One region of the Streptomyces sp. W16 genome, then DNA from elsewhere that is predicted to be linked to it. Evidence: predicted binding sites of a transcription regulator. Region 1 holds the regulator's gene; the other holds the start of a gene.
The links. The regulator HrcA, encoded in region 1, represses chaperone genes, less so after heat shock. The targets are predictions, from matches to a motif close to TTNGCACTCNGNNNNNCNGAGTGCNAA.
Positions count from the first base shown of each region.

Region 2: the regulator HrcA is predicted to act here: its motif matches at 5,203-5,229, upstream of groL (chaperonin GroEL).

Region 1 covers NZ_JAWOAI010000125.1:8,972-21,160, forward strand. Annotated here, with positions in the region: gene R6V09_RS18690 (HAMP domain-containing protein) at 1-3,907, opposite strand, end outside; gene R6V09_RS18695 (SpoIIE family protein phosphatase) at 4,010-5,932, shown strand; gene hemW (radical SAM family heme chaperone HemW) at 5,961-7,193, shown strand; gene R6V09_RS18705 (DUF3097 domain-containing protein) at 7,352-8,161, opposite strand; gene R6V09_RS18710 (MBL fold metallo-hydrolase) at 8,193-8,939, opposite strand; gene hrcA (heat-inducible transcriptional repressor HrcA) at 9,121-10,137, shown strand; gene dnaJ (molecular chaperone DnaJ) at 10,138-11,271, shown strand; partial or broken gene R6V09_RS18725 (nitronate monooxygenase) at 11,371-12,189, shown strand, end outside.
Region 2 covers NZ_JAWOAI010000308.1:730-11,232, reverse strand. Annotated here, with positions in the region: gene R6V09_RS32800 (alpha,alpha-trehalose-phosphate synthase (UDP-forming)) at 1-1,250, opposite strand, end outside; gene R6V09_RS32795 (glucosyl-3-phosphoglycerate synthase) at 1,347-2,291, opposite strand; SAM riboswitch class I at 2,474-2,628, shown strand; gene thrC (threonine synthase) at 2,644-3,939, shown strand; gene R6V09_RS32785 (MoaD/ThiS family protein) at 4,033-4,308, shown strand; gene R6V09_RS32780 (cold-shock protein) at 4,787-4,993, shown strand; gene groL (chaperonin GroEL) at 5,392-7,020, shown strand; gene R6V09_RS32770 (NADH:flavin oxidoreductase) at 7,229-8,353, shown strand; gene R6V09_RS32765 (hypothetical protein) at 8,501-8,887, opposite strand; gene R6V09_RS32760 (GNAT family N-acetyltransferase) at 8,966-9,562, shown strand; gene R6V09_RS32755 (metallophosphoesterase) at 9,623-10,503, shown strand, end outside.

The DNA.
Region 1 (12,189 bases):
GGGTGCGGCGGATGGCGGCTATGGTCTCGTACCCGTCCATCTCCGGCATCATGATGTCCATCAGTACGAGTTCGACGTCGGGGTTGCGCTCCAGGGTCTCGATGCCCTCGCGGCCGTTCTCCGCGTAGAGCACCGGCATGCCGACGCGGCCCAGGACATGGGTGAGCGCGAAGACGTTGCGGATGTCGTCGTCCACGATCAACACCCGCCGCCCCGGCAGCACTTGACCGGCCCGGCCGGCCTTCCACGCCTCCAGCTTGGTGGGCGTCGGCCACGAGTCGTCCACCTCGTGCCCGGTGAACGGCTCGGCCGACAACTGCTCGTCCGTCGCGGGCAGTTCCCGGTCCTCGGAGGTCCGCCCTGTCGCCGCGTGACCGGGGCTGACGACGGGGACGTACAGCGTGAAGGTCGAACCGCAGCCCGGCTCGCTCTCCGCGACGATACGGCCACCGAGCAGCCCGGAGATCTCCCGGCTGATCGACAACCCGAGGCCGGTACCGCCGTACTTGCGGTTGGTCGTGCCGTCGGCCTGCTGGAACGCCTCGAAGATCACCGGGAGTTTCTCGGCGGCGATCCCGATGCCGGTGTCGGAGACGGCGAACGCGATGACCTCGTCGCTGTCGTGGGAGTAGCGGTGGTCGGGGTCCTTGACCCGGTTGACGCGGAGTTCGACCCGGCCGGTGGCGGTGAACTTGATGGCGTTGGACAGCAGGTTGCGCAGGATCTGCTGGAGCCGCTGCTCGTCCGACCACATCTCGCGCGGTACGTCCTCGCCGACCGACACCTCGAAGGCGAGCCCCCGGTCCAAGGTGAGCGGGCGGAACGTGGCGTGGACGTAGTCGAGGAGCTTGATGAGGGGGAGGCGCTTGGGGCGTACGTCCATCCGGCCGGCCTCGATCTTCGACAGGTCGAGGATGTCGTTGATGAGCTGGAGCAGGTCCGAGCCGGAGCGGTGGATCGTGGTCGCGAACTGCACTTCCTGGTCGGTGAGATGGCCGTCCGGGTTGTCGGAGAGCAGCCGGGCGAGGATCAGCAGCGAGTTCAGCGGGGTGCGCAGCTCGTGGCTCATGTTCGCCAGGAACTCCGACTTGTACTGGGAGCTGGTCGCCAACAGGGCCGCCTTCTCCTCCAGTTCGGCGTTGGAGCGCTGCAACTCGGCCTGCTGCTTCTGGAGTTCGTCCGAACGTTCCTGCAGCTGCTGGGCGAGCCGTTGGGACTCGCCGAGCAGGGACTCCGTGCGGGAGTTGGCGATGATGGTGTTGATCGCGACGCCGATGGTGTTCACGAACTGGTCGAAGAAGGCCAGGTGGACGTCTGAGAAGCGGGAGAAGGAGGCCAGTTCGATCACGCCGAGGAGCTTGTCCTCGAAGATGATCGGGATGATGACCACGCTCGCCGGGGCGGCTTCCCCGAGACCGCTGTTGATCTTGATGTAGTCCGGTGGGGCCTCCTCCACCAGGATCCGCTTCTTCTCCCGCGCCGCCTGCCGGACCAGACCGTGCACCGGCATCCCGCCCGTGTCGACGGTCGCGCCCTGCGCCGACCCGTACCCGGCGATGAAGGCAAGTCCCTTGGCCGGGATGGCCGTTCGCAGGCTGTCCTCGTCGGGATCGGCCAGGAAGAACGCCCCGTACTGGGCGTTCACCAGCGGGGTCAGCTCGCGCAGGATCAGGTCGGCGACCTCCATCAGGTCCCGGTGCCCCTGCATCAGCGCGGCGAGGCGGGCCAGGTTGGACTCCAGCCAGTCCTTCGCGCGGGTCGTCTCGCGGAGGTTGGCCACCATCAGGTTGATGTTGTCCTTGAGCTCGGTGACCTCGCCCTGGGTCTCCACCGTGATCGAGCGGGACATGTCGCCCTGGGCCACCGCGGAGGCCACCTCGGCGATCGCGCGGACCTGCGTGGTGAGGTTCAGTGCGAGTTCGTTCACGTTGGTCGTCAGGCGCTTCCAGGTGCCGTAGACGCCCTCCACCCGTGCCTGGCCGCCGAGTTGGCCCTCGGAGCCGACCTCGCGGGCCACCCGGGTGACCTCGGAGGAGAAGGAGGAGAGGGTGTCGACCATCGTGTTGATGGTGGTCTTCAGCTCCAGGATCTCGCCGCGCGCGTCCACGTCGATCTTCTTCGACAGGTCGCCCTGCGCCACGGCGGTGGCGACCTGGGCGATGTTCCGCACCTGTGAAGTCAGGTTGTCGGCCATGTAGTTGACGTTGTCGGTCAGGTCCCGCCAGACACCCGAGACGCCCAACACCTGGGCCCGGCCACCGAGTCGGCCGTCGGTGCCGACCTCGCGGGCCACCCGGGTCACCTCGTCGGCGAAGGCGCGCAGCTGCTCCACCATCGTGTTGACGGTGTCCTTGAGTTCGAGGATCTCGCCGCGCGCGTCGACGGTGATCTTCTTCGACAGGTCGCCGTTGGCGACGGCGGTCGTCACCTGGGCGATGTTCCGTACCTGTGAAGTCAGGTTCAGGGCCATGAAGTTGACGTTGTCCGTCAGGTCTTTCCAGACCCCGGACACGCCCCGCACCTGCGCCTGACCGCCGAGGTTGCCCTCCGTGCCGACCTCGCGCGCCACACGCGTCACCTCGTCCGCGAACGCGGAGAGCTGGTCGACCATCGTGTTGATCGTGGACTTCAGCTCCAGGATCTCGCCCTTCGCCTCCACCGTGATCTTCTTGCCGAGGTCGCCCTGCGCGACCGCCGTCGACACCAGTGCGATGTTGCGGACCTGCGAAGTCAGGTTGTCCGCCATGAAGTTGACGTTGTCGGTGAGGTCCTTCCAGACCCCGGAGACGCCACGCACCTGGGCGCGTCCGCCGAGGTTGCCCTCGGTGCCGACCTCGCGGGCGACGCGTGTGACCTCGTCGGCGAAGGCGGAGAGCTGGTCCACCATCGTGTTGATGGTCGACTTCAGCTCCAGGATCTCGCCCTGCGCGTCGACGGTGATCTTCTGCGACAGGTCACCGTTCGCCACGGCCGTCGTCACCTGGGCGATGTTCCGCACCTGCGAAGTCAGGTTCGACGCCATGAAGTTGACGTTGTCCGTGAGGTCCTTCCACACGCCGGACACGCCCCGCACCTGCGCCCGCCCGCCCAACTGGCCCTCGGTGCCGACCTCGCGGGCGACGCGCGTGACCTCGTCGGCGAACGCGGAGAGCTGGTCGACCATCGTGTTCACGGTGAGCTTCAGTTCGAGCAGTTCGCCGGTCGCCTCGACGGTGACCGTGCGCGTGAGGTCGCCGCGCGCCACCGCCGTCGTCACCAGGGCGATGTCCCGCACCTGCGCGGTCAGCCGGGACGCCATCGTGTTGACCGCCTCGGTCACGTCCCGCCAACTGCCCGACAAGCCCTGCACCTTGGCCCGCCCGCCGAGTCTGCCCTCGGTGCCGACCTCGCGGGCGACCCGGGTCACCTCCCCGGTGAACAGGGAGAGTTGGTCCACCATCTTGTTCACGGCCCGGCCGAGGCGCCGTAGGTCACCGCGCAACTCCCTGCTGCCGTCGTGCAGATCGACCCGCTGGGTCAGATCGCCGCCCGCCACCGCGTCCAGTACCCGGGTCGCGTTGGCGGCCGGGGCGACCAGGGCGTCGAGGAGCTGGTTGACGTCGTTGACGCGGGAGGTCCAGCCGCCCTGGCCGGGGCTCGCGGAGAGACGTTCGTCGAGGCGGCCGTGGCGGATCAGCTCCCGTTTGACGCGCTGCGTCTCGGAGTTGAAGTGGGTGCTGCGGTCCATGATCTGGTTGAAGGCGGCGGTCAGTTCGGCCACCATGCCGTGACCCGTCTCCGGTGCCTTCGTGAAGTCGCCGTCGCGCGCCGCCGTCATCACGGCGAACAGAGGGCGGAGATCCGATGCTCGAATCCAGTCCTCTTTGTGTCCGTCTTCGAGCACACGCGTAGCACTGTTCTCACTCATGGCGGCCCACTTCGGTAACTCGGCGCTTATGGCCGCGGTCAGTCTGTCACTCTGTCCGCATCGACCGAGGCGTATTCGTCCGATCTGCTCGGGGAGCTGTGCATGGGGGCAATTCCGACGCAACGGGAGACCACTTCGCGCGCTCCCGATGCGCCCGCGCACCACGGCGCGGACCCGCGCACGACCATGCGCGCCACGCTCTCCGGAAGCCCCCTCGCGCCCGGCTCCGCCCGCGGCCTGGTGCGTGCCGCGCTCCAGGAGTGGACCGAACTCGCCCTGCCCGGTGCCGAACACCTCACCGTCCGGCTCGCCGACGACGCGATGGTCGTCGTCAGCGAACTCGTCACCAACGCCGTCGTACACGCCGGTACGGACGTCGAGCTGGTCTGTCGGCTGGAGGACGACCGGTCCGTCGTCGTGGAGGTCGCCGACCACCACCCCTCCCGCGCCCCGCGCGACAACAGCAGCGAACCGGCGTACGAGACACCGGAGTTCGGGCGCGGACTGCGGCTCGTCGCCACGCTCGCCGAGTCCTGGGGCGTCACCTACCGCACCGGCACCAAGACCGTCTGGGCCCGCCTGCCCGCCGAAGGCAGCCCGGTCGCCGAGGAGTTGGAGACGTACGCCGGGGAACGCGGTCTGCGCGTCGCCGAGATCCTCGCCCCCGAACCCCAGCGCGCCGAACGCGACCGGGACTGGCTCGGCCGCGGCGCCCTCTCCTTCCTCGCCGAGGCCTCCGACCTCCTCGCCGGACAGCTCGACGAGGACTTGGTCGCCGCGCTCGCCGGACAGCTCATCGTGCCGAGACTCGCCGACTGGTGCGCCGTATGGCTGGAGGACGAGGTGATGGGCCGGTGGGGGTCCCCCCGGTCGAGCGGAGCCGAGAGTGGAGGAGGCTGGAGCGAGGACGCCGGGGCCGGACCGCGCCTCGCCCGGGTCTGGCACGGCAGCGAGAACCGCATCGAGGAACTGCGCGGCGCCCTGGAGAAGCACCCGCCCCGCCCGCAGGACTCGCTGCGACCCGTGTCCTACCCCTGGCCCGCCGACGCCCTCGGCCCGCACGGCACCCACGGCGCGGCACTGGCGTACCGGCTGATCGCGGGCGGCCGTCCGCTCGGCACCCTGGTCATCGGACGGTCCGGGCTGCCGTGCTTCCCCGACGAGGTCACCGGCCTCGTCGAGGACCTCAGCCGCCGCGTCGCGCTCGCCATCGGCGCGGCCCGCCAGTACGCCCGCCAGGTCACCATCAGCCGCGTCCTCCAGCGCGGCCTGCTGCCCGGCGCCGTCGCCGAGATCCCCGGCGTGCACAGCGCCCTCGTCTACGAACCCTGCGACAAGGGCGGCCCCAGCGGCGACTTCTACGACCTGTTCCCGGCCGGCGACGGCCGCTGGTGCTTCGCCCTCGGCGACGTCCAGGGCAAGGGCCCCGAGGCCGCCGTGGTCATCGGCCTCGCCCGCCCCTGGCTACGCCTCCTCGCCCGCGAGGGCTACCGCGTCGCCGACGTCCTCGACCGTCTCAACCAGCTCCTCCTCGACGACGCCACCGAGGCCGCCGACGCCGCGGCCCACGCCCTGGTCGCCGCGGGCGGCATGCCGGGCCCGGTCGGCGACGGCCCCCGCTTCCTCTCCCTCCTCTACGGCGAGCTGGTCCCCTTCGACGGCGGCGTCCGCTGCACCCTCGCCTCCGCCGGACACCCGCTGCCACTGCTCCTCGGACCGGACGGCTCCGTCGCCACGACCGCCCGCCCACAGACCCTCCTCGGCGTCATCGAGGACGTCACCTACACCAGCGAGACCTTCGAACTGCATCCGGGCGACAGCCTGTTGTGCGTCACGGACGGGGTGACCGAGCGCCGCTCCGGCTCCGTCCAGTTCGACGACGGCGACGGCCTGGCGACCGCGCTCGCCGGGTGCGCGGGACTGAGCGCCGAGCTGATCGCGGAGCGGATCAAGCGGCTGGTGCACGAGTTCGGCGGTCGGCCGCCCGAGGACGACATGGCGCTGCTGGTGCTGCAGGCCGAGTAGTCCTCGCCGGTGCTGGACAATGGAGGGCATGCCTTCCGCACTCCCCGACGGCGATCCCGTCCCCGACGACGGCGCCCTGCCCGCACAGGCGCTCGCCGGATCGGCCGACCGCCCCCTCGGGTTCTATCTGCACGTCCCGTACTGCGCGACCCGCTGCGGCTACTGCGACTTCAACACCTACACGGCGACCGAGCTGCGCGGCACGGGCGGAGTGCTGGCCTCCCGCGACAACTACGCGGACACCCTGATCGACGAGGTCCGCCTGGCCCGCAAGGTCCTCGGCGACGACCCGCGCCCGGTCCGCACGGTCTTCGTCGGCGGCGGTACGCCCACGCTGCTGGCGGCGGGCGATCTGGTACGGATGCTGGGCGCGATCCGCGACGAGTTCGGCCTCGCCCCGGACGCGGAGATCACCACGGAGGCCAACCCGGAGTCGGTCGACCCGGCCTACCTCGCGACCCTCCGCCAGGGCGGCTTCAACCGGATCTCCTTCGGCATGCAGAGCGCGAAACAGCACGTCCTGAAGGTCCTGGACCGCACCCACACCCCCGGCCGCCCCGAGGCCTGCGTGTCCGAGGCCCGCGCGGTCGGCTTCGAACACGTCAACCTCGACCTGATCTACGGCACCCCGGGCGAGACGGACGACGACTGGCGGGCCTCGCTCGACGCGGCCCTCGGCGCGGGCCCCGACCACGTCAGCGCCTACGCCCTGATCGTCGAGGAGGGCACCCAGCTGGCCCGCCGGATCCGCCGCGGCGAGGTCCCGATGACGGACGACGACGTGCACGCCGACCGGTACCTCATCGCGGACGAGGTGATGTCCGCGGCGGGCTTCGACTGGTACGAGGTGTCCAACTGGGCGACGTCGAAATCCGGCCGTTGTCTGCACAACGAGCTCTACTGGCGCGGCGCCGACTGGTGGGGCGCGGGCCCCGGAGCGCACTCGCACGTCGGCGGAGTGCGGTGGTGGAACGTGAAGCATCCCGGCGCGTACGCGGGGGCACTGGCGGCCGGCCGCTCCCCGGGCGCGGGCCGGGAGATCCTCTCCGCGGAGGACCGCCGGGTGGAACGCATCCTGCTGGAGCTACGACTCCGGGAGGGCGCCCCGCTGGACCTGCTCCACCCGGAGGGGCTCGCGGCTTCGCGCCGGGCACTGGGGGACGGGCTGCTGGAGGCGGGGCCGTACGAGGAGGGGAGCGCCGTGCTCACGTTGCGGGGGCGGTTGCTGGCGGACGCGGTGGTACGGGACCTGGTGGACTGATCACTCGGGGCAGCGGTTCAGGACCAGATTCCCCGGCGTTGCTGGAGACGGCTTCAGAGCCAGCGAGTAGCGATCCTCGATGAGCCCAGTGAGCCTCACACCGTTGGAGCCCATCGGTGTCGAACTGGACACCAGCGAATTCGCCACCTACGAGAAGGTCAGGCCTCACCGCTGTCCGTGACGAAGTCGATCAACTCCTCGACCCGCCCCAGCAGTTCCGGCTCCAGGTCCTTGTAGGACTGGACCTTGGCCAGAATCGCCTGCCACACCGCACCGGTGTTTTCCGGCCAACCCTGCGCCCGGCACACCCCCGTCTTCCAGTCCTGTCCGTGCGGGATCCGGGGCCAGGCGGCGATGCCCACGGAGGACGGTTTCACGGCCTCCCAGATGTCGATGTAGGGGTGGCCGACGACGAGGGCGTGCTCACTGGTGACGGACTGGGCGATGCGCCACTCCTTGGTGCCGGGGAGCAGATGGTCCACCAGGATGCCGAGGCGGGCGTCCGGGCCCGGGGCGAACTCCGCCACGATGGCCGGCAGGTCGTCGACGCCCTCCAGGTACTCGACCACCACACCCTCGATGCGCAGGTCGTCGCCCCACACCCGCTCGACGAGTTCCGCGTCGTGCCGGCCCTCGACGTAGATCCGCCCGGCGCGGGCCACACGCGCGCGTGCACCGGGAACGGCCACCGAACCGGATGCCGTACGAGTGGGCCGTAGCGGACTCGACACCGGCCTGACCAGGGTCACGACCCTGCCCTCCAGGAGGAAGCCGCGCGGCTCCAGGGGGAACACCCGGTGCTTGCCGAAGCGGTCCTCCAGGGTGACCGTGCCGGCCTCGCAGCGGATCACCGCGCCGCAGAAACCGGTGCCCGGCTCCTCGACCACCAGGCCCGTTTCCGCGGGGACCTCGGGGACGGGCTTCGGCTTCTTCCACGGCGGGGTCAGGTCGGCGGAGTACTGGCGCATTCGGATGACGATAGGAGAAGGCCAGGAGGCGTCACCGCGACACGCCGAAACGCGTTGCCAACGCGTCCCGTTGGGCCCGCACGAACCCCGCGTCCACCACCGCTCCGTGACCGGGCACGTACAGCGCGTCCTCCCCGCCCAGGCCGAGCAGCCGGTCCAGGGCGGCGGGCCAGTGCGACGGTACGGCGTCGGGCCCCGCCTGGGGATCGCCGGACTCCTCGACCAGGTCGCCGCAGAAGACGACCGGCGGGGAGCCCGGGACGCCTTGGACGACGACCGCGAGATCGTGGGACGTGTGACCCGGGCCCGCGTTCACCAGCAGGACCTGGCGGTCGCCGCCCAGGGAGAGCGTCCACTCGTCCGGGACGGCGACAAAGGCCAGGTGACGCGGGTGGGCCAGAGCGGCCACGGCCTCGTCGGCCACGCGCGCGTGGAGGCCGTTCTCGACCGCGTCCCCACGGAGTGCCTCCCGCTCGTCCGTCAACACCCGCTCCACGCCCACCGCACCGAACACCTCCGCGTCCGCGAACTCCGCCGCCCCGAAGACATGGTCGAAATGCGGGTGGGTGAGCGCGAGATGGGTCACAGCGTGCCCGGCGAGCGCCTGCGCCTCCGCGCGCAACCGCGCGCCCTCCGCGAGACCCGACCCGGCGTCGATCATCAGCGCCGAACCCTCCCCGACGACCAGACCGACCGTGCAGTCCCAGCCAGGCAGCCGGCACCGGCCCACCCCGGCGGCCAGCCGCTCCCACCCCGCCTCTTCCCAAGTCACCGTCATGCAGCGACGCTAACGGTGACGGCACCTATGGCGTGACATCGCAGGACCGGCCTTGCCCGGGGTGTACCTCACGGCCGTACACTGGCCGGGGAACGGCTGGCACTCACGCGCACAGAGTGCCAGGAAAGGGCGGGCTCGCGACAAGCGGCGACAAAGGCGACCAGAACTGGAGGTGTGCGCGATGCTCAGCGAACGCAGGCTCCAGGTGCTGCGCGCCATCGTCCAGGACTATGTCGGCACCGAGGAGCCGGTGGGCTCCAAGGCGCTCACCGAGCGGCACAGCCTCGGCGTCTCCCCGGCGACCGTGCGCAACGACATGGCGGCCCTGGAGGACGAGGGGTACATCGCCCAGCCGCACACCAGCGCCGGACGCATCCCCACGGACAAGGGCTACCGGCTGTTCGTCGACAAGCTCGCCGGCGTCAAGCCGATGACCGGCCCCGAGCGCAAGGCCATCCAGAACTTCCTCGACGGCGCCGTCGACCTCGACGACGTCGTGGGCCGTACGGTACGGCTGCTCGCGCAGCTCACCCGGCAGGTCGCCGTCGTGCAGTACCCCTCGCTGACCCGCTCGACCGTCCGGCACGTGGAGCTGCTGTCGCTGGCCCCCGCGCGCGTGATGCTCGTGCTGATCACGGACACCGGGCGGGTCGAGCAGCGCATGGTGGACTGCCCGGCGCCCTTCGGGGAGTCCTCGCTCGCGGATCTGCGCGCGCGGCTCAACAGCCGGATCGCGGCCCGCCGCTTCGCGGACGTACCCCAGCTCGTGCAGGACCTGCCGGACGCCTTCGAGAACGAGGACCGCGGCACGGTCGCGACGGTGCTCTCCACCCTCCTGGAGACTCTCGTCGAGGAGACCGAGGAGCGGCTGATGATCGGCGGCACCGCCAATCTCACCCGCTTCGGACATGACTTTCCCCTCACCATCCGCCCCATCCTGGAAGCGCTGGAGGAGCAGGTCGTCCTCCTCAAGTTGCTTGGTGAGGCGGGGGATTCGGGCATGACCGTACGGATCGGTCATGAGAACGCCTACGAGGGACTCAACTCCACGTCGGTGGTGTCGGTCGGCTACGGTTCGGGCGGCGAGGCAGTCGCCAAGCTCGGCGTGGTCGGACCGACCCGCATGGATTACCCGGGAACGATGGGAGCGGTACGCGCAGTGGCACGGTACGTCGGACAGATCCTGGCGGAGTCCTAAGTGGCCACGGACTACTACGCCGTTCTCGGCGTGCGTCGCGACGCGTCGCAGGATGAGATCAAGAAGGCCTTCCGTAGGCTCGCGCGCGAGCTGCACCCGGACGTCAATCCGGATCCGAAGACCCAGGAGCGGTTCAAGGAGATCAACGCCGCCTACGAGGTGCTCTCGGACCCGCAGAAGAAGCAGGTCTACGACCTCGGCGGCGACCCCCTCTCGCAGGCGGGCGGTGCCGCGGGCGGCTTCGGTCAGGGCGGCTTCGGGAACTTCTCGGACATCATGGACGCGTTCTTCGGCACGGCGTCGCAGCGCGGACCGCGCTCGCGCACCCGCCGCGGCCAGGACGCCATGATCCGGCTCGAAATCGAGCTGGACGAGGCGGCCTTCGGCACCACGAAGGACATCCAGGTCGACACGGCCGTCGTCTGCAACACCTGCAACGGTGAGGGCGCGGCCCCGGGCACCTCCGCCCAGACGTGCGACATGTGCCGCGGTCGCGGTGAGGTGTCGCAGGTGACCCGGTCCTTCCTGGGCCAGGTCATGACGTCCCGCCCCTGCCCGCAGTGCCAGGGCTTCGGCACCGTCGTGCCGACACCGTGCCCGGAGTGCGCCGGTGACGGCCGCGTCCGCTCGCGGCGCACGCTGACGGTGAAGATCCCGGCCGGTGTGGACAACGGCACGCGGATCCAGCTCGCGGGCGAGGGCGAGGTCGGCCCCGGCGGCGGCCCCGCCGGTGACCTGTACGTCGAGATCCACGAGCTGCCGCACGCGATGTTCCAGCGCCGCGGCGACGACCTGCACTGCACGGTCACGCTTCCCATGACGGCCGCGTCCCTGGGCACGAAGGTGCCGTTGGAGACGCTGGACGGCATGGAGGAGGTCGACATCCGGCCGGGCACCCAGTCCGGCCAGTCGATCCCGCTGCACACCCGGGGCATCACGCATCTGCGCGGCGGCGGCCGGGGCGACCTCATCGTGCATGTCGAGGTCACCACCCCGACCAAGCTCGACGTGGAGCAGGAACGCCTCCTCAGGGAGCTGGCGAAGCTGCGCGGCGAGGAGCGGCCCATGGGGACGTTCCAGCCGGGGCAGCAGGGCCTGTTCTCCCGTCTGAAGGACGCGTTCAACGGCCGCTGAACCGGTCGTCGAATCGGTCTCCGCCTGGGCATGCACCTGTCCTATGCCGGGCGGAAGGCCGGATTCGGACTTGTTCGGAGGACGTGACAACATGCCGTCATGTCCTCCGCACTGACCGATCTCTTCCCTCATCCGATCGTGCAGGCCCCCATGGCGGGCGGTGTCTCCGTACCGCGCCTCGCGGCTGCCGTGTCCGAGGCCGGCGGGCTGGGGTTCCTCGCCGCCGGGTACAAGACCGCCGACGGCATGTACCAGGAGATCAAGCAGCTGCGGAGCCTGACGGCCCGCCCCTTCGGCGTGAACCTCTTCATGCCGCAGCCCGAGTACGCGGACAAGGCCGCCGTGGACGTCTACGCCCACCAGCTGGCCGGCGAGGCCGCCTGGTACGACACGGAGCTCGGCGACCCGGACAGCGGTCGCGAGGACGGCTACGACGCGAAGCTGTCCGTGCTGCTCGACAACCCGGTGTCCTTCGCCTCCTTCCACTTCGGCGTCCCCACCCGTGAGGTGCTGGACTCGCTGCGCCGGGCCGGGACCTTCACCCTCGTCACCGCCACCACCGCCGAGGAGGCCCTCGCCGTGGAGCGGGCCGGCGCCGACGCGGTGATCGCGCAGGGCGTCGAGGCAGGCGGCCACCAGGGCACCCACCGCGACCTCCCGGAGAACGACGGCTCCGGCATCGGCCTGCTCTCCCTGGTCGCCCAGATCCGCGAGACGGTGTCTCTCCCGATCGTCGCCGCCGGTGGTCTGATGCGCGGCAGCCAGATCGCCGCCGCCCTCGCGGCGGGCGCGAGCGCGGCCCAGCTCGGCACGGCGTTCCTCGCCACCCCCGAGTCCGCGGCGAACGTCGTGCACAAGCAGGCACTCACCAACCCCCTTTTCACGCGCACCGAGTTGACCCGCGCGTTCTCCGGCCGC
Region 2 (10,503 bases), on a different contig from region 1:
ACCGGCACCTCCTTGGCGACGAGGTTCATGCCGTCCCGGATGGGGTTGACGAGGGCCACGTCGGCGAGCCGGTACGCGGCCAGCGAACGCGCGAAGTCGTCTTTGACGTGGAGCACGACCGGGGTCCAACCGGGCGTCCCGTAAAGGGAGTTGATCTCGTCCGCGACCCGTTGCACCTCGGCGGTGTAGTCGCGGTAGACGGCGAGGTCCTGCCGGGACGGGTAGGCGAAGGCGACATGCACGACCCGCTCCCGCCACTCGGGGTGGTCGTCGAGCAGCTGCCGGTACGCCAGCAGCCCGCGCACGATGTTCTTCGACAGCTCGGTCCGGTCCACCCGGACGATGGCTTTGCGGCCCTCGCCGATCTCCTCGCGCAGCGCGGCGATCCGCTCCTCGACGTCCGCCTGGTGCGAGCGGGCGTGCAGGAACTCGGCGTCGGCACCGAGACCGTGGACACCGATCAGTGTCCGGCGGGCGATCCGCGCCTGGTGGGTGGTCTCGTCCCTCTCGAAGTGCTCGATGGCCCGCGGGGCGCCCGACGGCCAGGTGGAGACCCAGCGGTCGGGGTCGACCCTGCCCGCGCAGTCCTGGAACGCCGTCGCCCACCGCCAGGTCAGGAACCCCACCTGGTCCGCCCCGAGCATGCCCTCCATCAGCCGCACCCGGATGTCGTCCGGCAGCATCTGGAAGTAGTCCACCGGCGCCCAGGGCGTGTGCGAGAAGTGCCCGATCCGCAGGTCGGGACGGAGTTCGCGGAGCATCCCCGGCACCAGACACAGGTGGTAGTCCTGCACCAGCACCGCGGCCCCCTCGGCCGCCTCCTGGGCCAGCGCCTCGGCGAACGCCCGGTTGTACGTCTCGTACGACGCCCACTGGCGCCGGAACTCCGCGTCGAAGACCGGCTCCAGCGGGGTCTGGTACAGCATGTGGTGGACGAACCACAGCACGGAGTTGGCGATGCCGTTGTACGCGTCGGCGTGCACGTCGGCCGGAATGGCGAGCATCCGCACGCCGTCCTCGCCGACACCCCGCCGTACCGCCTCCCGGTCGCCGTCGGACAGCGCCGAGCAGACCCACAGCGCCCCCGCGTCCGGCCCGATCGCCGACAGCCCGGACACCAGCCCACCGCCACCGCGCCGGGTGCGCAGCGAACCGTCGTCGCCCACCTCGTAGGAGACCGGGCCGCGATTGGACGCGACGAGCACCTGAGCTGCACCGGACGCGGACGAGGGGGACGACGTAGAAGCCATACGGCACAACCTAGCCCGGCCCGGAAACACTCAAACGTACGGACGGGTCACAACGGACCGGAGGGGTCCGTATACGGACCGCCCGCCCCGCGCCGGCTACGCCACCTTGCGCGACTGGTACTCGGTGATGTCCGCCATCGGCGGCCGTTCCTCCGTGTCCACGGAGTACGTGCGCGGCTCGAAACCGTCCGGACCCCGCTCGAACTGCGTGAGGGACGGCCGGATGAGATGCCCGCGGGCCAGCCTCAGCTGTGCCGTGCGGTAGATCTGCGCGGCCATCCGCCCCAGCGCCTGCCCGTCCTGGTGCCGGTGCTTGCGCACACCCACGTCGACCTGCGCGAGGGCGTCCAGACCCACCAGGTGCAGCGCGTCGACGAGCATGCCCAGCTCGACGCCGTACCCGACGGGGAACGGGAGTTGCTCCAGCAGTGAGCGGCGGGCCGCGTACTCGCCGCCCAACGGCTGTACGAATCCGGCCAGTTGCGGCCAGTGCATGTTCAGCAGCGGGCGGGCCATCATCTCGGTGACCCGGCCGCCCTGGCCGGCCGCGCCGCCCAGCGGGCGGTCGTACATCGCCTTGACGAGGTCGACGCCGGGGTCGGTGAGCAGCGGGCCCACGATCCCGGTGACGAAGTCGGAGGAGAACTCCTTCAGGTCCGCGTCGATGAAGCACACGATGTCGCCGCTGGTGACCAGCAGCGAACGCCACAGCACCTCGCCCTTGCCGGGCACGGCGGGGATGCGGGGCAGGATGTCGTCGCGGTGCACGACCCGGGCGCCCGCCGCGGCGGCCACCTCGGAGGTGCGGTCGGTGGACCCGGAGTCGACGACGACGATCTCGTCGACGAGCGGGACCTGTTGCATGAGGTCGTGACGGATGATCGCGACGATGTCACCGACCGTCGCTTCCTCGTTGAGCGCGGGCAGCACGACGGAGACCGACTGGCCCGTGCGGTGCTTCGCGGCCAGGATCTTGTGGAGCGGCCGATCGGTCAGGGACCAGGAGCGGGTGCTCAGCCAGTGCTCGACTTCCTTCAGCACGTTGCGCGGCTCCTCTGCGTTCTCTCGGCGAGGGCTGGTCACAGACAGTGAGTGTGTGATCCATCTCGCGGTTCGGACGGCTCACTCAACTGTCCTGGCCTTCGGTTACAGTCTTGAACAACGCTGATGACCATCGCATGTCGGGGGCCGTCGGCGAGACAATTGCATACACAACTGAACACCGCTCATCCAGAGGGGCAGAGGGATACGGCCCGTTGAAGCCCCGGCAACCCTCCAGCCGGTCTTGTCGCATGTACATCTACATGTGCCGAGGCTCCCGGCTCGGGAAGGTGCCAAATCCGTCTCACGGCGAAACGCGTCGTGAGGAAGATGAGGAAAGGGCCTCGCCTCCATGGCTGCGCAGACTGTTGCAAGCACCACGAACCCCGTAGACGCCGTTGATCTCGGCCCCGCCACCGCGCTCTCCTGCCGCGAGTGCGGCCACCGCGTCCCGCTCGGCCCGGTCTTCGCCTGCGAGGAGTGTTTCGGCCCGCTGGAGATCGCCTACGACTTCTCGGCCTACGACACCGAAGAGCTCCGCAAGCAGATCGAAGCGGGCCCCGCGAACATCTGGCGTTACGCGCCCCTCCTGCCCGTCCCCGCCGACGTGGCCGACAAGCCGAACATCAACCCCGGCTGGACCAAGCTCGTCCAGGCCGACAACCTCGCCCGCGAACTGGGCGTCGACGCCGGCAAGCTGTTCGTCAAGGACGACTCCGGCAACCCGACGCACTCCTTCAAGGACCGCGTCGTGGCCCAAGCCATCGAGGCCGCCCGCGCCTTCGACTTCACCACCCTCTCCTGCTCCTCCACCGGCAACCTCGCGGGCGCGGTCGGTGCCGCCGCCGCCCGGGCCGGCTTCCGCTCCTGCGTGTTCATCCCGCACGACCTGGAAGAGGGCAAGGTCGTCATGGCCGCGATCTACGGCGGCGAGCTCGTCGGCATCGAGGGCAACTACGACGACGTGAACCGCTTCTGCTCCGAGCTGATCGGCGACCCGGCCGGCGAGGGCTGGGGCTTCGTCAACGTCAACCTGCGGCCGTACTACGCGGAGGGCTCCAAAACCCTGGCGTACGAGATCTGCGAGCAGCTGGGGTGGAAGCTTCCGGACCAGCTCGTGGTTCCCATCGCCTCCGGCTCGCAGCTCACGAAGATCGACAAGGGGCTGCAGGAGCTGATCAAGCTCGGGCTCGTCGAGGACAAGCCGTACAAGATCTTCGGGGCGCAGGCGGAAGGGTGCTCGCCGGTTTCCGTCGCCTACAAGGCGGGGCACGACGTCGTACGGCCGCAGAAGCCGAACACCATCGCGAAGTCCCTCGCCATCGGGAACCCGGCGGACGGTCCTTACGTGCTGGACATTGCCCGGCGGACCGGTGGGGCTGTCGAGGACGTCAACGACGAGCAGGTCGTCGACGCGATCAAGCTGCTTGCGCGGACCGAGGGGATCTTCGCGGAGACCGCGGGTGGGGTGACCGTCGGTGTGGCGAAGAAGCTGATCGAGAACGGGTTGCTGGATCCGACCCTCACGACGGTGGTCCTCAACACGGGCGACGGGCTCAAGACGCTGGATGCGGTTGCCGGTACCGGGCTCACCGCGACTATCCGGCCGAGTCTTGAGTCGTTCAGGGAAGCTGGACTCGCCTCGTAAGCGTCGTTGTTCGTCTGCGGGCCGGTGGGGGCCGGTCGCGCAGTTCCCCGCGCCCCTAAAGACAAAAGCCGTACCTGACCGGAGGTCTTGAGCATGAGCGTTTCTGTCCGCATCCCCACCATCCTGCGCACCTACACCGGCGGGCAGGCCGAGGTTCCCGCCGAGGGTGCCACCCTCGCCGAGGTCATCACGGACCTGGAGAAGAACCACACCGGGATCTCCGCCCGCGTGCTCGACGATCAGGGCAAGCTGCGCCGGTTCGTCAACGTGTACGTCAACGACGACGACGTGCGGTTCGAGCAGGGGCTGGAGACGGCGACTCCGGACGGGGCCGGCGTCTCGATCATCCCGGCCGTCGCCGGAGGCTGACCATCGAGCACAGTGCAGGCGGCTGAGCGACCGCTTAATCGGCTCGGCGCTTACCCTAGGTAATGCCGATTACCGAGCGTTCATCGAATTGCCCCCTCCGCGAGAGAAGCGGAGGGGGCAATTCTCTATGGTTGAGCGGGGTACAGTTGGGGAACGCGCTCCACTCCGCATGCCGAACGCATATGAGCACCGGCTCCGCGTGCGATGAGAAGTAGCCAAAGTGTGCAGGTATTTTGCGCCTTATATGCCCTTTATCCGGCCCGACTTGCCCTGAAGTCGGACGAATTCTCCGTAAATTCCCGACCGGTCCTGCCCGGAATTCTCGTCGGATTGACCTGTTGCAGACGGCAGTTGGACGGATACATTCGGCCGCGGTCGACGCGTTCCGGCGCACGCCCCCAATCCTGTGGGGGGTGAGGTCTGACCCGGATCCGCGAAGTGTGGATCCGTGCAAGGGCCAGTAATAGGGGAGTTAGGCATGGCTCAGGGCACCGTCAAATGGTTCAACGCGGAGAAGGGGTACGGCTTCATCGCGGTCGACGGTGGTGCGGATGTTTTCGTCCACTACAGCGCGATTCAGATGGACGGCTACCGCACCCTGGAAGAGGGTCAGCGGGTCGATTTCGAGATCTCGCAGGGTCAGAAGGGGCCGCAGGCGGACATGGTCCGGCTCGCGACCAGCTGAAGCACGCGCCGACGAACAGCAGCGACGTTCTTCGTTCCTCACCGAAGGGCTCGTACTCCTGGGGGGTCACCTCCTGGGGTACGGGCCCTTCGGCATGCCCGGAGCGTGCCTCTCGCGCGCGGGAGCCAAGGTGCCCAGAACACGGGAGCCGCTTGCGCCCACCCGTCGCCCGACCACCACCCCTCAACGAGCCCGCTTCGCGGGCGCACCTTGCACTCGACCATGCCGAGTGCTAATCATTGGCGTTAGCACTCTGCAGGTGAGAGTGATAACGAAGGATCGGGTCGGTGAGGCCCGCAGGCCAGGTGGTGCAAGGATCCACGGGGCAGGCGAGCCGTCCGTCGCGGGCGCCAGCGCGGTCCGGAGCAATCCACCCCAGTCCGGGAGGACCACTTCACATGGCCAAGATCATCGCGTTCGACGAGGAGGCGCGGCGAGGCCTTGAGCGCGGTATGAACCAGCTCGCCGACGCCGTCAAGGTCACCCTCGGCCCCAAGGGCCGCAACGTCGTCCTTGAGAAGAAGTGGGGCGCCCCCACGATCACCAACGATGGTGTCTCCATCGCCAAGGAGATCGAGCTGGAGGACCCGTACGAGAAGATCGGCGCCGAGCTGGTCAAGGAAGTCGCCAAGAAGACGGACGACGTCGCCGGCGACGGTACGACCACCGCGACCGTGCTCGCCCAGGCTCTCGTCAAGGAAGGCCTGCGCAACGTAGCCGCGGGCGCCAACCCGATGGCCCTCAAGCGCGGTATCGAGAAGGCCGTCGAGGCCGTCTCCGGTGCCCTCCTTGAGCAGGCCAAGGACGTGGAGACCAAGGAGCAGATCGCTTCTACGGCCTCCATCTCCGCCGCCGACACCCAGATCGGCGAGCTCATCGCCGAGGCGATGGACAAGGTCGGCAAGGAAGGCGTCATCACCGTCGAGGAGTCCCAGACCTTCGGTCTGGAGCTGGAGCTCACCGAGGGTATGCGCTTCGACAAGGGCTACATCTCGGCGTACTTCGCCACCGACATGGAGCGTATGGAGGCCGTCCTCGACGACCCGTACATCCTGATCGCCAACTCGAAGATCGCCAACGTCAAGGACCTGCTCCCGCTCCTGGAGAAGGTCATGCAGTCGGGCAAGCCGCTGCTGATCATCGCCGAGGACGTCGAGGGCGAGGCCCTGTCCACGCTGGTCGTCAACAAGATCCGCGGCACCTTCAAGTCCGTCGCCGTCAAGGCTCCGGGCTTCGGTGACCGTCGCAAGGCCATGCTCGGCGACATCGCCATCCTCACGGGCGGCGAGGTCATCTCCGAGGAGGTCGGCCTCAAGCTGGAGAACGCGACCGTGGACCTGCTGGGCCGCGCTCGCAAGGTCGTCATCACCAAGGACGAGACGACGATCGTCGACGGCTCGGGCTCGGCGGACCAGGTTGCCGGTCGCGTCAACCAGATCCGCGCCGAGATCGAGAACAGCGACTCGGACTACGACCGCGAGAAGCTCCAGGAGCGCCTCGCCAAGCTCGCGGGTGGCGTCGCCGTCATCAAGGCGGGCGCGGCCACCGAGGTCGAGCTCAAGGAGCGCAAGCACCGCATCGAGGACGCCGTTCGCAACGCGAAGGCGGCCGTCGAGGAGGGCATCGTCGCCGGTGGCGGCGTCGCGCTCATCCAGGCGGGCCACGTCTTCGAGAAGCTTGAGCTCGAAGGTGACGAGGCCACCGGTGCCGCGATCGTGAAGCTGGCCCTTGAGGCCCCGCTGAAGCAGATCGCCGTCAACGGTGGTCTCGAAGGCGGAGTCGTCGTCGAGAAGGTCCGCAACCTGCCCATCGGTCACGGCCTCAACGCCGCGACCGGTGAGTACGTGGACATGATCGCCGAGGGCATCATCGACCCGGCGAAGGTCACGCGCTCTGCCCTGCAGAACGCCGCGTCCATCGCCGCGCTCTTCCTCACCACCGAGGCCGTCATCGCCGACAAGCCGGAGAAGGCCGGTGCCGGCGCGGGCGCCGGTGGCGGCATGCCGGGCGGAGACATGGACTTCTGACCGACCCCTTCGGGTTGATCAACGGTCTTACCGAGGGCGGTACTTCCTGCTTCTGGCAGGGGGTGCCGCCCTCGGGCGTGTCCGGGATCACAGGCCGAGGAGTGGGACGGTCGGAATGACGGGCTTGGCCCGGGGGTTGTTGTTGACGCATGATCGATGCATACGCACATACCACTTGGTACCTGGTACTCCCGAGGAGCCCCCACTCGTGTCTACGACCGCCCCCGCCTCCCGAGCGGCCGAAGTCCTCGCCCGCCCGATCGTCCTCAACGGCCTGACCGTCCCGAACCGGATCGTGATGGCGCCGATGACCCGGCAGTTCTCGCCGGGCGGGGTGCCCGGTGAGGACGTGGTCGGGTACTACTCCCGCCGGGCCGCCGCGGGCGTCGGTCTCATCGTCACCGAGGGCACGTACGTCGGTCACGAGTCGGCCGGGCAGAGCGACCGCGTCCCGCGCTTCAGCGGCACCGAGCAGCTCGCGGGCTGGGCGAAGGTGGCCGAGGGCGTGCACGCGGCGGGCGGCACGATCGTGCCGCAGCTGTGGCACATCGGCATGGTCCGCGAGCAGGGCCAGCCGCCCTACGCCGAGGCCCCCGCGGTCGGCCCGTCCGGGCTGCGCATCGGCAGCGACGAGGTCACCGGCACGGCCATGACGCAGCGGGACCTGGACGACGTCATCGGCGCCTTCGCCGAGGCCGCTGCCGCCGCCGAGCGCATCGGCTTCGACGGCGTCGAACTGCACGGCGCCCACGGCTACCTCATCGACCAGTTCCTGTACGCGGGCACCAACCGCCGTACGGACGCCTACGGCGGTGACCCGGTCGCCCGCACCAAGTTCGCGGCGGAGATCGTGGCCGCCGTACGCGAGACCGTCTCCCCGGAGTTCCCGATCATCTTCCGCTACTCGCAGTGGAAGCAGGACGTCTACGGTGCCCGGCTCGCCGAGTCCCCGGAGGAGCTGGAGGCGATCCTCACGCCGATCGCCGCGGCCGGCGTGGACGTCTTCCACGCCTCCACCCGCCGTTACTGGCTCCCCGAGTTCGACGACTCCGACCTCAACCTCGCGGGCTGGACCAAGAAGCTCACCGGCAAGCAGACCATCACCGTCGGCTCGGTCGGCCTCGACGGCGACTTCCTCAAGGGCTTCCGCGGCGAGGGCGCCCCGCTCAAGGGCATCGACGACCTCCTCGACAGCCTGGAGCGCGACGAGTTCGACATGGTGGCCGTGGGGCGGGCACTGCTCCAGGACCCGGAGTGGGCCGCCAAGGTTCTCGCCGGGCGGGTGGACGAGCTGGCACCGTACGACGCGGCGGCGCTGCGCTCGCTGAGCTGAACTGGGCTTTTGTTGTGCGGCCGGTGGGGGTGCGCGCCGTTCCTGGGGGCTGCGCCCCCAGACCCCCGTCGGCCCTGAAGGGGCCTCGTCCTCAAACGCCGGACGGGCTGAGCAATGCCGGCCGGGGCCCTTGGCGGTCCCGGCGGCTCAGCCCGCGATGCGTCCGAAGAAACCGAGGGCGAGGGCGTACGGCGCCAGCGGCAGGAGCTCGGGACGCAGCGCACGACCCTCCTGGTCCCCGACGCAGGTGTAGGCGAGGGCGCTGGAGAAGCAGCCGCCCATGAACGCGGTCGGCATGAATCCGAACAGGTCTCCCCAGCTCCCGACCACGACCGAGCCGCCCGCGTGGCCGACGACTGCGAGGAGGGCGCAGACCAGGTAGAGCCGGTCGTTCAACGGACGCCAGACCGCGCCCCCTTTGCGCCCGTGCCCGGTGAACCGGGCGATGCCCGCGTACAACAGCGCGGGCAGACCCAGCGCCACCAGCAGTACGGCCCACATGGCACCGGTGTCCGGGTCGCTGGGGAACCCCATGATGTCTTCTCCGCCCTGCTGCTCCGGCTGTCGTCCCCTCGTGCGCGAAGCTCCGTGGGCGTGCGTACGGTGGATCGTATGACTTCCGCCGGCCGGGTGGCCACCATCGTCGATCTCGACGCCGTCGTCGCCACCTTCACCAGTGCCTTCCTCCACGACCCGGTCTGGGGGCCCGCGTTCCCGGACGAGCGGCGGCGGGCCGAGCAGGCGGCCGTGATGTGGCGGGTCTACGCCGGCTCCGCGCTGCGCTACCCCTGGACGCTGGTGACACCGGACGTCGAGGCCGCGGCGGTCTTCATTCCGCCGGGCGGTGTCGAGCTGACCGAGGAGGAGGCCGCCGGTCTTGAAGGGCGGTTGGCCGCGGTCACGGACGCGGCGACGGCCCGGGCGATCACGGTGGTGGGGGAGCGGTTCGAGGCGGCGCATCCCGCCGAGCCGTTCTTCTACCTCACGATCCTGGGCACGCACGCCGACCACCGGGGCAAGGGGCTGGGCATGGGACTGCTGGCCGACGGGCTCGCCCGGGTCGACGCGCTCGGCGCCCCCGTGTACCTGGAGTCGACCAACCCGGCCAACAACAGGCGTTACGAGAGCGTCGGCTTCGAGGCCCGCGGCGAGATCGTCACCCCCGGTGGCCAGGTCGTCACGACGATGTGGCGCCCGGCCGCCCATTGAGCCCACGCCCCGGCCTCCGCCTCTGTTGATCCTCCCCAACTCGGGCTAGCGTGCCGGAACATGAAGATTCTCCACCTGTCCGACACCCACCTGGAGCGCACCGACGCCCCCAACCGGCACGGCGTCGACGCGACCGACTCCCTGCGGCTGATGCTCGCCGAACTGCGGCACCAGCGCGGTGTGGACGCGATCGTCGTCACCGGGGACCTCGCCAACGACGGGGCGGTGGAGGCGTACACGGCCGTACGGGAGCTCGTGGGAGGGTTCGCGCGGAGGATGGGCGGGGTGCCGGTCTTCTACACGACCGGGAACCACGACGAACGCGAGGCGTTCGGCAAGGTGTTGGGGAGCGGGCACCTGGCCGCGGACGGCACGGACCGGGTCGTCTCCGCCGTGTTTCCCGTGGAGTTCGCGTGCGCGGCCGTGAGTGACGTGGGCGGGTACCGGTTCATCACGCTCGACTCCCTGGTGCCGGGGAAGGTGTACGGGCGGCTGAGCCGGGGCCAACTGGACTGGCTGAAGGAGGAGTTGAGCACGCCGTTCGGGAACGGCACCGTCCTCGCCTTCCATCATCCGCCGATCGCCCTCGACGTGCCGACCCAACAGGCCTTCGGGTTGCGGAATCCCGGCGAGCTGGCGGACGCGATCCGGGGGAGTGACGTACGGGTCGTCCTCACCGGGCACTTCCACCTCCAGCTCTTCGGCTTCCTGGAGGCGACGCCGGTCTGGGTCACGCCGGGTGTCGTCAACCGGATCGACCTGACGACCGCGCCCGGCACGGAGCGGGCGGTGCGCGGGGCCTCGGCCTCGCGGGTGGAACTGGGCGGTGAGACCGGGCCGATGTTCCACACCTTCCACGCGCGGGACCCACGGGCGCACGAGACCGTGTACCAACTGGACGCGGAACGGACCCGGTTGATCATCGAACGGGAACGGGAACG